DNA from 4 places in the Bradyrhizobium sp. CB3481 genome. Region 3 is predicted to be linked to each of the others. Evidence: predicted binding sites of a transcription regulator. Region 3 holds the regulator's gene; each other region holds the start of a gene.
What was found. The regulator PhoB, encoded in region 3, activates phosphate uptake and scavenging genes when phosphate is short. The targets are predictions, from matches to a motif close to TGTCATNNANCTGTCAT.
Positions count from the first base shown of each region.

Region 1: the regulator PhoB is predicted to act here: its motif matches at 1,199-1,215, upstream of phnC (phosphonate ABC transporter ATP-binding protein).
Region 2: the regulator PhoB is predicted to act here: its motif matches at 1,971-1,987, upstream of QA643_RS29385 (UDP-2,3-diacylglucosamine diphosphatase).
Region 4: the regulator PhoB is predicted to act here: its motif matches at 1,128-1,144, upstream of phnF (phosphonate metabolism transcriptional regulator PhnF).

Region 1 is NZ_CP121647.1:1,958,238-1,961,442, reverse strand. Features, by position in the region: gene phnD (phosphonate ABC transporter substrate-binding protein) at 1-204, opposite strand, end outside; gene phnC (phosphonate ABC transporter ATP-binding protein) at 279-1,094, opposite strand; gene QA643_RS09385 (alpha-D-ribose 1-methylphosphonate 5-triphosphate diphosphatase) at 1,364-2,554, shown strand; gene QA643_RS09380 (DUF1045 domain-containing protein) at 2,576-3,205, shown strand, end outside.
Region 2 is NZ_CP121647.1:6,014,276-6,017,480, forward strand. Features, by position in the region: gene QA643_RS29380 (threonine/serine dehydratase) at 43-1,032, opposite strand; gene QA643_RS29385 (UDP-2,3-diacylglucosamine diphosphatase) at 1,136-1,948, opposite strand; gene QA643_RS29390 (acyl-CoA synthetase) at 2,133-3,205, opposite strand, start outside.
Region 3 is NZ_CP121647.1:705,645-708,849, forward strand. Features, by position in the region: gene pstB (phosphate ABC transporter ATP-binding protein PstB) at 1-379, shown strand, start outside; gene phoU (phosphate signaling complex protein PhoU) at 390-1,106, shown strand; gene phoB (phosphate regulon transcriptional regulator PhoB) at 1,117-1,827, shown strand; gene QA643_RS03315 (GcrA family cell cycle regulator) at 2,189-2,701, opposite strand; gene QA643_RS03320 (aspartate aminotransferase family protein) at 3,205-3,205, shown strand, end outside.
Region 4 is NZ_CP121647.1:1,962,684-1,965,888, reverse strand. Features, by position in the region: gene phnH (phosphonate C-P lyase system protein PhnH) at 1-604, opposite strand, end outside; gene phnG (phosphonate C-P lyase system protein PhnG) at 608-1,063, opposite strand; gene phnF (phosphonate metabolism transcriptional regulator PhnF) at 1,188-1,913, shown strand; gene phnE (phosphonate ABC transporter, permease protein PhnE) at 1,917-2,765, opposite strand; gene phnE (phosphonate ABC transporter, permease protein PhnE) at 2,762-3,205, opposite strand, start outside.

The DNA of each region.
Region 1 (3,205 bases), 1.3 Mb from region 3:
GCGCAGCGTCACCTTTACGCCGAGTTCCTTGGAGAGATAGTTCACGAACGGTGTCCAGCGCTCGGTCACACCCGAGGCGTTCTCGGCTGGGACCACCGCAAAGGTCAGCTCCGGATATTTGCCTTTCCAGTCCTGCGCAATAGCGGTTGTGGCGCTGAAGGCCAGCGCGGCTGCGCCGGCAAGCACGATACGACGATTGAACATGGTTTGCCTCTCGTTTGTGATTACGCCTTGACCGACTGCAGTACGCAGCGGCTACTTGTCTTGATGTATCGGTCTCAGGCCGCGGCGGCGGTATCCAGCGCCGGAATGGCCGCAACGTCTGGCACCCCCGCAGGCGAGCTACCCATCACGTCATTGGCTTCGAGATCGTAGAGTTCGCGGGCGATATGGTCCGTCAATGCAGCGGGCGCGCCGTCGAACACCACCCGGCCTGCCGCCATGCCGATCAGCCTGTCGCAATAGCTGCGCGCCAGATCGAGCGAATGCAGGTTGCAGAGGACGGTGATGCCGAAATGCTTGTTGATGCGCAGCAGCGCATCCATGACGATGCGGGTATTGCGCGGATCGAGCGAGGCGATCGGCTCATCGGCCAGGATGATGTCCGGCTCTTGCACCAGCGCGCGCGCAATCGCCACGCGCTGCTGCTGGCCGCCGGAAAGCTGGTCGGCGCGCTGCGCGGCGAGCTGTGCCATGTCGAACTGCTCCAGTGCCGACATCGCCAGCGCGCGGTCGGCTTCGGGCCAGAGTTGAGCGAGCGAGCGCCACGTCGGCATTTCGGCGAGCCGCCCCATCAACACATTGGTGAGCACATCGAGCCGGCCGACCAGATTGAATTGCTGAAAGATCATGGCCGAGCGCGCGCGCCATTGCCGCAGCTCGCGGCCGCGCAGCGCCGTGACATCTACGCCATCGAACAGGATGCGGCCCTCAGAGGGATCCGCGAGGCGGTTGATCATGCGTAGAAGCGTCGACTTGCCGGCGCCGGAGCGGCCGATCACGCCGACAAAGCTGCCGGGTGCAATCGAAAATGACGCGTTGTCGACAGCGGCTTTTTTGCCGAAACGACACGTCAGACCTTCCACGACCAGCATGCAATGCTCCACTAGCGTCCTTCTGGCTCGACCGCTAAAGCAGCGAGTTTACAGTTGTGTGACGGCCCGCTGCGATGCGACGATCCGTCCACAGCCCGCTCCTCCGTCATCGATGCGTCATAGCTTTGTCATCAATCCCGCTGAAGACGTGGTCCGGACCTTAGCGCTCGCACATGGAAATTGAGGATGGCCGGCAAGCAGCTATCGATCCAACCGACCGAGACGGCTTCGGCCCGACCTATTTGCAGCAACCGAAAAAGTGCGACATCGTGACCGACATCATTGTTGAAGGTGGCCAGGCCCTGCTAGGCGAAGAATTCGTCGAAACCTCGGTTCATGTTGCGAGCCGCGACATCAGTGCCATCGGAAGCGATCCCGGACGTGGCGCCATCGGCATCGATGCACGCGGGCTCCTGGTGCTGCCCGGCATCGTCGATCTGCATGGCGATGCCTTTGAACGGCAGATGATGCCCCGCCCGGGCGTTGATTTCCCGGTTGATGTCGCGCTTGCCGACAGCGACCGGCAGGCCATCGCCAACGGCATCACCACCGTTTTTCATGCCACGACCTGGTCGTGGGAGCCGGGGCTACGCAGCCGCAACAATGCGCGGCTGCTGCTTGAAGCGATGGAGAGCTTGAGGCCGAAGCTTGCGGCGGATACCCGCTTCCATTTGCGCCACGAGACCTACAATCTCGATGCCGAAGGCGAGATCGGACAATGGCTCTCGGAGGGCCGCATCGACCTGTTCGCGTTCAACGACCACATGAATTCGACGGTGGCGAGCCTGAGCAAGCCGGAGAAGCGCAACCGCATGGTCGAGCGCACCGGGCTGTCCGGCGAGGCATTTGACGACCTGGTGCAGCGCGTCGTTGCACGCGCAGATGAGGTGCCCGCCTCGATTTCGCGGCTTGCCGGGATGGCGCGGGCCGCCGGCGCCAAAATGCTCTCCCATGACGACGACAGCCCCGAGATGCGAAAGGCCTTTCGCGCGCAGGGCGTTACGATCGCTGAGTTTCCCGTCAACGAGGCAACCGCCCGCGAGGCGGCCGCGGGGGGCGACTTCATCGTATTCGGCGCCCCCAACGTGGTGCGCGGCGGCAGCCACACCGGGTGGACCAAGGCCGCCGACATGATCGAAAAGGGCCTCTGCAGCGTGCTGGCATCAGACTATTACTATCCGGCGCCCGTGCTCGCGGCTTTCCGCCTGGCGGTTGACGGCATCCTGCCGCTGGCGCAGGCGTGGCAGTTGATCTCGGCAGCGCCAGCACAGGCTGCGGGCCTTGCCGATCGCGGCAGGCTCGCCACGGGACACCGCGCCGATCTTATTCTGGTGGATGACGAAGTGCCGCTGCGCCCGCGTATTGTCGCGGTCATCGCCGGCGGCAGGCTGGCTCATCTGACGGATGCCGGCCGCCTGGTGCATGCCCCGGCATCGCGCAAGGCGGTTGCGGCGGCGTGAGGCGTCACTAAAGTCCGGCCAATGGTGAACTATCCCCGCTACGCGATTTACTTTGCGCCCGAACCTGGCAACGCGCTCGACCGTTTTGGCGCAGAACTGCTCGGCTATGACGCTTATCAGGGCGCCGATGTGCCCTTCCCGCGTGACACGGGATTGCCGCCCGAGTGGCGCGAGATGACGCAGGATCCGCGCAAATACGGCTTCCATGCCACGCTGAAGCCGCCGATGGCGCTGGCACCGGGCAAGAGCGAAAGCGAGCTGATGGCCGCCTGCGCCGCCTTTGCCGGCGCGCCCCGCGCCATTCCGGCGATCAAACCCGTCGTCGGCGCCATCAGCGGCTTCATCGCGCTGGTGCCTGCGGAGGTGCCGGCCGATCTCGAACGCCTCGCCGCCGACTGCGTCCGCGAGTTCGACCCGTTCCGTGCGCCGCTGACGGAGGAGGATCGCGCCCGGCGCAACCCGTCCAAACTGACGCCGCAACAGCGCGACTACCTCGAGCGCTGGGGCTATCCTTACGTCTTCGAGGAATTTCGCTTCCACATGACGCTTACCGGCCGGCTGGACCTCAGCCGGCACGCCCCTATTCTCGCGATGCTGCGGGATCGCTTTCGGGACAGCGGTGTGCGCGACCTGGCGGTCGATCGAATTGCG
Region 2 (3,205 bases), 2.7 Mb from region 3:
GGCAGAGCACATGCTCTGCCCGCTTTCCGTTTGAAATGGTGATCAGGCGACCAATCGAGCGAACAGGTCCGCGTCGACATTGCCGCCGGAGAGCACAATGACGACGTTCTTGCCCTTGGCGTCGATCCGGCCGGCCAGCAGCGCGGCGAGACCGACGGCGCCGCCCGGTTCGACCACCAGCTTCAATTCGCGATAGGCATAGGCGACGGCAGCACCGACCTCCTCGTCGGAAGCGGTGACACCATTGGCCAGCAGCTTGCTGTTGATCGAGAAGGTGAGCTCGCCCGGCATCGCCGCCATCAGCGCATCGCAGATGGTGCGGCCGGCGGCGTGATGGGCCTCGCGATGGCCGGCGCGTAGCGACAGGCCGTGGTCGTCATAGTCCTTCGGCTCGGCGACGATCACCTGCGCCTGCGGGAATTTCGACTTCACCGCCGTTGCCACACCAGCGATCAGCCCGCCGCCCGAGGCCGGCGCGACCACGATATCAGGGCTGAGCCCCAGCGCTGTCATGTCCTCGGCGATCTCGCGGCCGGCGGTGCCCTGCCCTGCGATCACGAAGGGATCGTCATAGGGGCGCACCAGCGTCGCGCCTCGCTTGGCCGCAATGCCGTTGGCGATGGCCTCGCGGTCTTCCTTGTCGCGGTCATAGAGCACGACCTCGGCGCCGTAGCCCTTGGTGCGCTCGCGCTTGGTGACGGGCGAATCCGCAGGCATCACGATGGTGGCCTGCATGCTGAGGATCTGCGCCGCCGCCGCCACGCCCTGGGCGTGGTTGCCGGAGGAGAACGCCACGACCCCGCCGCCGCGCCGATCCTGCGGGATCGAGGCCAGCTTATTGAAGGCGCCGCGGAATTTGAACGATCCGGTCCGCTGCAGCATTTCGGGCTTCAGGAAGACCTTGGTTCCGACGCGCTCGTTGAGCACCGGGAACGTCAAGAGCGGCGTACGCACCGCAAAGGGCGCGACGATCTTGGCGGCGGCCTCGATATCGGCCGCGCCAATGGGAGGATGCTGGACAGGTTCTGGCATCCGCAATTTGTAACGCGGCGACGGACAAGCGGGCAAGACGATTTGGCGTGATCTCAGGGGACGAAAACCGGGTCTTTCGCTGCGATTCGGCCCCTTTGCCCCGTCACGCTGCGCGCGCGGCGGCGCGGGGAACCGGCGCCACCCGCCGCTCCGGATCGGCCCAGGTGATGATCTCGAACCGGCCGTCCTCGTGCTCGACGAGGGCGGTGCAGCTCTCCACCCAGTCGCCGCAATTCATGTAGCGGATGCCGTGCTCATCGCGGATGGTGGCGTAGTGAATGTGCCCGCAGATCACGCCGTCGGCGCCGTGCCGCCGCGCCTCGCCGGCCAAAGTCTTCTCGAACGCGCCAATATAATTGACGGCGTTCTTGACCTTCAGCTTGGCCCATTGCGACAGCGACCAATAGGGCACGCCGAACATGCGCCGGAAGAAATTGACGAGACGGTTCATCTGGATGGCGAAGTCATAGGCCTTGTCGCCGAGATGGGCGAGCCAGCGTGCGTTCTGCACCACCAGGTCGAAGATGTCACCGTGGATGACAAGGTAGCGCTTGCCGTCGACACCTTCGTGAACGGCGTTTTCCACCACGTCGATGCCGCCGAAATGCGTGCCGTAATAGTTGCGCAGGAACTCGTCGTGATTGCCCGGCACGTAGACGACCTTGGCACCTTTGCGCGCCTTGCGCAGCATCTTCTGCACGAAATCGTTGTGCGATTGCGGCCAATACCAGCTCGACTTCAGCGCCCAGCCGTCGACGATATCGCCGACGAGATAGATCGTGTCGGCGTCGTGAACCCTGAGAAAGTCCAGCAAGCGGTCGGCTTGCGAGCCGCGGGCTCCGAGATGGACATCGGATATAAACAAGGTACGAAAGCGCCGTTCCGGGCTCTCTTCACTCAAGGCGTCACTACCCATACCCGTCCCCTGACAGATTTCTGTGACAGGGCGATGACTGATTCACGCGGCCCATAGCCCCACGAGAATCAATGCCGCACCCTTGTCTCTGCGGATAGCAGCGCGATGCGACAAGGGAGCGACATGGCAGTGTTCTTGCGGAGGCTAGCCGTGGTTAGCGGTCGCTCCGAAGGCGATCGTGACGTTAGATCTTTCGCCCCGCCCGCTCCCAATAGGGATCGCGCAGGCGGCGCTTGAAGATCTTGCCGGAATCTTCGCGCGGCAGGTTGGACTGGATTTCGATGTGCTTTGGCACCTTGTAGTCCGCCAGCGAGACCTTGAGCTGGCTGCGGATGGAAGCAATATCGAGCGTCACCGCCGGCTGCGGCTCCACCACAGCCATCAGCGCCTCGCCGAATTCGGCATCGGGGATGCCGAACACCGCGCAATCATGCACACCGGGAATCGCATGCAGCGCCGCCTCGATCTCGGCCGGATAGATGTTGACGCCGCCCGAAATCACCATGTCGCGCTTGCGGTCGCAGATGAAGACGTAGCCGTCGGCATCGATGTAGCCGACATCGCCCGAGGTGATGAACCCTTCCCGATCGATCTCGGCGCGCTTTTCCGGCTTGTTGTGGTAGGTGAAATCCGGATTGCCTGCGATGCGCGAATAGATTTCGCCGATCTCGCCCTGCGGCAGCTCCCTGCCGTCATCGCCGATGAAGCGCAGCTCCGCGCCGGGCGAAATCTTGCCGACGGTGCCGGGTTTCTTCAGCGCGTCCCCGGAGGTGGCAAAGGTGACGGCGCCCGATTCGGTCGAGCCGTAGAATTCGTAGATGATCGGTCCCCACCACTCGATCATCGCGCGCTTGACGTCGGCGGGACACGGCGCGGCGGCGTGGATGATGTGGCGCAGCGACGACATGTCGTACTTCTTGCGCACCTCCTCGGGCAGCTTCATCAGGCGGATGAACATGGTCGGCACCATGAAGACGGTGTCGACCTTCTCGGTCTCGATCACGCGCAAGAACTCCTCGGCATCGAAGCGCGGCATGATCACCAGCGCACCGCCGAGGCGGCCGGCGCGCAGCCCGAACGAGTTCGGTGCGGAATGATAAAGCGGCCCCGGCAATAGCGCGCGGGCGCCGGGCTTCAGGCCATAGATCATCGCGCGCATGCGCTCGGCATTGGCGGTCTGCTCCGGCGTCGGCGCAAAACGGCGCACGCCCTTGGGATGGCCTGTGGTGCCGGAGGTGTAGATCATGTTCTGCGGCT
Region 3 (3,205 bases):
GGCACTGCGCGGCGGCGCGCTGTGGAACGAGGTCAAGGACAAGCTCAATGCCAGCGGCCTGTCGCTGTCCGGCGGCCAGCAGCAGCGCCTATGCATCGCGCGCACCGTCGCGGTCCGGCCAGAGGTGATCCTGTTCGACGAACCGTGCTCGGCGCTCGACCCGATCTCAACCGCCAAGATCGAGGAACTGATCCAGGAACTGTCGGAGGACTACACCATCGCCATCGTCACCCATAACATGCAGCAGGCGGCGCGCGTCTCCGACAAGACCGCTTTCATGTATCTTGGCGAACTGATCGAATTCGACGACACCAACAAGATTTTCACCTCGCCCGGCGATCGACGTACGCAGGACTACATCACCGGCCGGTTCGGTTGAGGAGACAGAGATGGGTTCCGAACACACTGCCAAAGCATTCGATAGCGATCTTCAGGAATTGACCCGTCTCGTTGCCGAGATGGGCGGCCTCGCCGAGCGCATGATTTCTGAATCCGTTGACGCGCTGGTCCGCCGCGACGTCACCCTCGGCTCGCGGGTCGTCGCCTCCGACGTCGAGATCGACCGTCTGCAGCATCTGATCGAGGAGCGCGCGGTGTTGACCATCGCTCGCCGCCAGCCGATGGCGATCGACTTGCGCGAAATCGTCGGCGCCATGCGCGTCGCCACCGACCTGGAGCGGATCGGCGACCTCGCCAAGAACATGGGCAAGCGCGTCGCGGCGCTGGAGAAGGATTTCCAGCCGCTGAAACTGATGCGTGGCCTGGAGCACATGACCGACCTCGTGCAGTCGCAGGTCAAGTCAGTACTGGACGCCTATGCGGCGCACGACCTGCCCGCGGCGATGGCGGTGTGGAAGGGCGACGAGGAAGTCGACGCCATCTGCACCTCGCTATTCCGCGAGCTGCTCACCTATATGATGGAAGATCCGCGCAACATCTCGTTCTGCATCCATCTGATGTTCTGCGCCAAGAACATCGAGCGGATCGGCGACCACGCCACCAACATCGCCGAGACCGTGTTCTACATGATCGAGGGGCAGCAGATTCTCGACAAGCGCCCGAAGGGCGACATGACGACGTTTGCTGCGACCATTCCCAATAGCTGAGGATGATAGGATGAGCGCACGCATCATGGTGGTCGAGGACGAGGAAGCGCTGACCACGCTGTTGCGCTACAACCTCGACGCCGAAGGCTATGAGGTCGAAACCGTTGCACGCGGCGATGACGCCGATACAAGGCTGAAGGAACGGGTGCCCGACCTCGTGGTGCTCGACTGGATGCTGCCGGGGCTATCAGGCATCGAGCTGTGCCGCCGCCTCCGCGCGCGGCCCGAGACCAAGCAGCTGCCGATCATCATGCTGACGGCACGCGGCGAGGAGAGCGAGCGCGTGCGGGGTCTTGCGACCGGCGCCGACGACTACATCGTCAAGCCATTCTCGGTGCCGGAATTGCTGGCGCGGGTGAAGGGCCTGCTGCGGCGCGCCAGTCCCGAGCGGCTCGCCACCGTTTTGACCTATGGCGACATCGAGCTCGACCGCGAGAAGCGCCGCGTCGCGCGCTCCGGCCGCCAGATCGACCTCGGCCCGACCGAGTACCGCCTGCTTGAATTCTTCCTGGAGCATCCCGGCCGCGTCTTCAGCCGCGAGCAGCTGCTCGACAGCGTCTGGGGCCGCGATATCTATATCGATGAGCGCACCGTCGACGTCCACATCGGCCGCCTGCGCAAGCTGCTCAACCCCGGCCGCGAGCAGGATCCGATCCGCACCGTGCGCGGCGCCGGCTACGCGCTCGATGATCGCTTCGCGAAGGCGGAGCAGCCGCAGTAGCGTTCCACGGCTATCTCCGCACCCTCAGCCGTCGTCCCGGCCCATATGCGCAATTGCGCATCAGGAGCCGGGATCCATAACCACCAATCTCGATTGTCGAAATGCGCTGGAGCCCCAGCGAGGCATAACCACGCGCAACGATGGTTATGGGTCCCTGCGTTCGCAGGGACGACGTCGTTGAGGCAGTTTGCTCTTAGCGCACACAGCCGTCGTCCCGGCCTTTGAGCCGGGACCCATAACCACCAATCTCGATTGTCGAAATGCGCTGGAGCCCCAGCGAGGCATAACCACGCGCAACGGTGGTTATGGGTCCCCGCGTTCGCGGGGACGACATCGTTGAAATAATCCCGCGCGCCCGCCCTTACCGCGTCGTCTTCGGCTGCTGCCGCCGCCGATCGGCAGCGGGCTGGTAGGCGATGCGCGAGTGGTGCGCGCAGTAGGGCAGGCCGGTGAGCGCCTTGCCGCCGCAGAAGAAGAATTCCGGGCTTGCGGGATCGCCGACCGGCCAGTGGCAGGTCGCTTCGTTCAGTTCGAGCAGCGACAGGCGCTGGCTCATCGGCACCACATTGTCGAAGGCAACCGGATCGGGCTCCAGCTCCACCTCGAAGGCGTGCGCGAGCGCGGTGTTGCCGCGCGACACCGGCCGCGATACCCGCATCATCTGCTGGGCGGCGGGGCGCGCCTTGCGCTGCCGCGGCGCGGCCGAGGAGGGGCTCTTGGCACGGCCGGACAGGCCCAGGCGGTGCACTTTGCCGATCACGGCGTTCCGCGTCACATTGCCGAGTTCCGCGGCGATCTGGCTGGCCGATAATCCGGCTTCCCAGAGCTTTTTCAGCTGCTCGACGCGATCGTCGGACCAGGTCAATACCGTCATCGTATGCTTCCCTTCGCGTCGCGCCGGCCAACCTGGGGCAGCGCCCGCGATGTCATTCGTCTCAAAAATCCCTGCGGTCAGAATCCCTTAGCCCTCGCCGGGCGCGATATGGGCGCCCGAACGTTTACGCTTTCACAAAAGACTCTTAAGGGATCAAAACTGCCGCACGAGATGTCGTACCCGACAGCCCAAACGCTACAATATGGCGTGACTCGGGCGCAAGAGTCCGCGCCCCGACGTCCACATGTTCTGACATCTAGGCATTCCACTGCGTGTTTTCCACCACACCGCAATCCTACGGATTCACCATCTTGCACTGCAGGAAAGGCCGTTCCATGGCGTGTTGACAGCGCCCCGCGCCCACATAGAATACCTCTCGCGTGCCGCCCTTAAGCGGCGGCACGTTTCGTTTCGCAAGACCGGCTGTTGCCGACTTCGCGCCAAGGCACGCGTGTGCTCCGCGGCAGGTCTTGAAGGCAGGTCTCAAACCTCAAGTGATTGTCA
Region 4 (3,205 bases), 1.3 Mb from region 3:
AGCCTCCGTGCGCGGCGAGCCGCGTGGTTCGGGGAATGGCGACAACGGCCTCGTCATGCACCAGCACGACGTCGATGCCCCGCGGAAACAGCGCGGCGTTGATGGCGCGTTGCTCGAACAGGTTTCCGGAAACCGTCGCCTGCAGCACGGCCGTGCCGTCGATGCCCGGGCCGGCCAATTCATAGGCCGGTCCCGAGGTCAGACTGTCGATTTGCACGATCAGCGTGGTGGAACGGTCCGGATATTCGTTGCTGCCGAGCGCGAAGCGATCCAGCGGCGGAACATCCCTTGCGTTGCCAATCAGGGCAAAACTGCTCGCGGAAGAGTCCGCTATCACGGGCGTACCGGTATGGAATTTCAGCCATTTGCCGACTTCCGGCATCGCCGACATCGTTCGGTCAAGCCAGATCGGCGTATCGTGGTCGAATAGCGCGAGCGCAATTGCAGCCGTGCCGCGCATCAGTGGCGCCGGCGTACCCGCGACGGCGCGAATATGTTGCACGGTGCCCGGGCGCGCCATCGCGTCCATCACGGAACGGAATGTGGATTGCGCCGACAACACCTTGTCCGCAAATCCTGCCGGGAGCTCGGCGACCGTCACCATCGATTATCCCTCACCGCGCACCATTGTGTAAAAGTCAACGCGCGTCGCCGCCGCTTCTGCGGACCGCCGGCCGCGCCGGGCGTGCATGGCCGTCCGCAGCGGCGCCAACACACTCGCCTCGACCGCATCAGCGAATTCTGGCGACTGCACCAGGGCGTCGCACAGCGCAATCATCCGCGCCTTTTCGAGATCGCGTCCGAGCGTGTAGCCGAATCCCACTTCCCCGCTCGCAAGCCGAACCGCGGCGCGCGATACCGTGGCTTCCCCGAGATTGAACGGCGCGCCATCGCCGCCGATGCGGCCACGCACCATCACGAGGCCGCTCTCCGGCTCGCGCAACAATTGATGCGCGGGAACATCGATGGCGCCGAGCCGCTCGGCGATGTCAGCGGCATCCGAATGCACCAGCACCGTCATCGCTCCCTTGCGCCGTGCTTCCATTCCGCCTTCCGCCGTCATCCCCATTCCCGGTCTTCCCGATTCAAGTTGTCTATGATAATAGACAACTTGATAGTCAAGGCAAATGACCGTTTCGTGACACCGCGATGATATTTCCAATGTCCGCTTCAGGCCCCGGCACGACATGAGCATCCAGGATGGCGCATCCGGCGTGGCGCTGTGGCGCCAGGTTGCCGACGGTATTGAGCGCGGCATCGCCGACGGCCGCTTCGCCGCGGGCGAGAAGCTGCCGGGCGAGATGGAGATCGCCGACATTTACCGCGTCAACCGCCACACCGTGCGGCGGGCGCTGGCGGCGCTCGCCGAGCGCGGGTTGGTACGCGCCGAACGCGGCAGCGGCACCTATGTCGAGGCGCCGCGCCTCGCCTATCCCCTGCGCTCGCGCACGCGATTTTCCGAGATTGTCGGCGCCAGCGGACACGAGCCGCGCGGGCAAATGATCGAGGCTTCGGAAGAAATCGCCGGCCGCGAGTTAGCGCGCGAGCTTAGCCTCAAGACCGGCGCGCCGCTGGTCCGGATCGAAGCGTTGCGCCTGGCCGACCGTGCGCCGATCTGCGTCGGCACGCATTGGCTGTCAGCCGAGCGATTCCCCGAGGCGGGGCGCGTCTACGCTGCCGCGCGCTCCATGACAAAACTGCTGGCCCATTACGGGATTCGCGATTATCGCCGCGATTCAACCCGGATCACCGCCGGCATTGTCGACGCCACCGACGCCGCGCGCCTGGACCTCGCCCTCGGCCGTCCGATCCTCATCGTCGATTCGACCGACGTCGATATCGAGGGACGGCCGCTGGTCACAAAGCATGTGCGCTTTGCCGCCGAACGGGTGCAGTTCCTGGTGGAGAGCTGACGTTCAGGCGACGGCGCGCCGGCCGATAATGGCAAAGCGCAAGCGGTTCGAGATCCAGTCGATGGCGGCGACCGCCACCAGGATCATCAGGATCAGGAATGAGACCTTCTGCCATTCCAGCACGCGGATTTGCTCGGCGAGTTGCAGGCCGATGCCACCTGCGCCGACGATACCGATAATAGTCGCCGAACGCGTATTGGATTCGATGAAGTACAGCACCTGCCCCGCAATGACGGGCAGCACCTGCGGCATCAGCCCGAAGCGGATTTCGTGCAGCTTGCCGCCCCCGGCAGCACGGATGCCCTCCACTTCCTTGCGGTCCGCGGCCTCGATCGCCTCCGAAAACAGTTTTCCGAAGGCGCCGAAGTCCGCGATCGCAATTGCGAGCACGCCGGCAAATGGTCCAAGCCCGACGACGTTGATCCAGACCAGCGCCCAGATCAGCGTATCGACGCCGCGGATCGAATCCAGAAAGCGTCGCACCGGGAAACGGAAGATGATGGACGGCACGACGTTCCTTGCCGCGAGCAGGCCGACCGGCAGCGCGGCGACCGCTGCGATAGTGGTGCCGAGCAGCGCGATGGAGATCGTCTCGCCAAGGGCGGCGAGATAGGCCGGCAGCGAAGATCCGGGATCAGGCGGCAGCATCATCAGGATGATCCAGCCAAGTTGGCTGATCCCGGCGATCAGCCGTGACGGCGAGAAATCGAGATCCACCAAGCCGAAAATGAAGATCGCCAGCGCCAGCGCTATCATAAGCGGTGTCGCCAGCCGCGATGACGCAGGCCGATCGAACACCTCGGGGTATCGCTGTCGCAACTTGGCGTGATCTTCAGACGGCAGCCGTGTCATGTCCGTGCCTCCCCGCCGAACAATTTCGCGCGCATCCAGCCGGTCGCGATGTCGATCAGGAATACCGTGACGATGATGGTGATGAGGATTGCGCTGACGTCGGAATAATAGAACTTCCTGATGGCGACGACGAGTTCCTGACCGATGCCGCCAGCACCGACAAAACCCATCACCGACGCCTCGCGGACATTGATCTCAAAGCGCAACAGCGCGTAGCTCGCATAGCCCGCGGTGACCTGCGGCAGCACGGCAAAGCGCATGCAGGAGAGCCAGCTTGCGCCGGTGGAACGCACGCCCTCGACCGGCTTCATGTCGACATTTTCCACGATCTCGGAAAACAGCTTTCCAAGCGCGCCGGTCGAATGGATCGCAATCGCGAGCACGCCGGCCATCGGTCCAAGGCCGAAGGCGATGACGAAGATCAGCGCAAACACGATGCC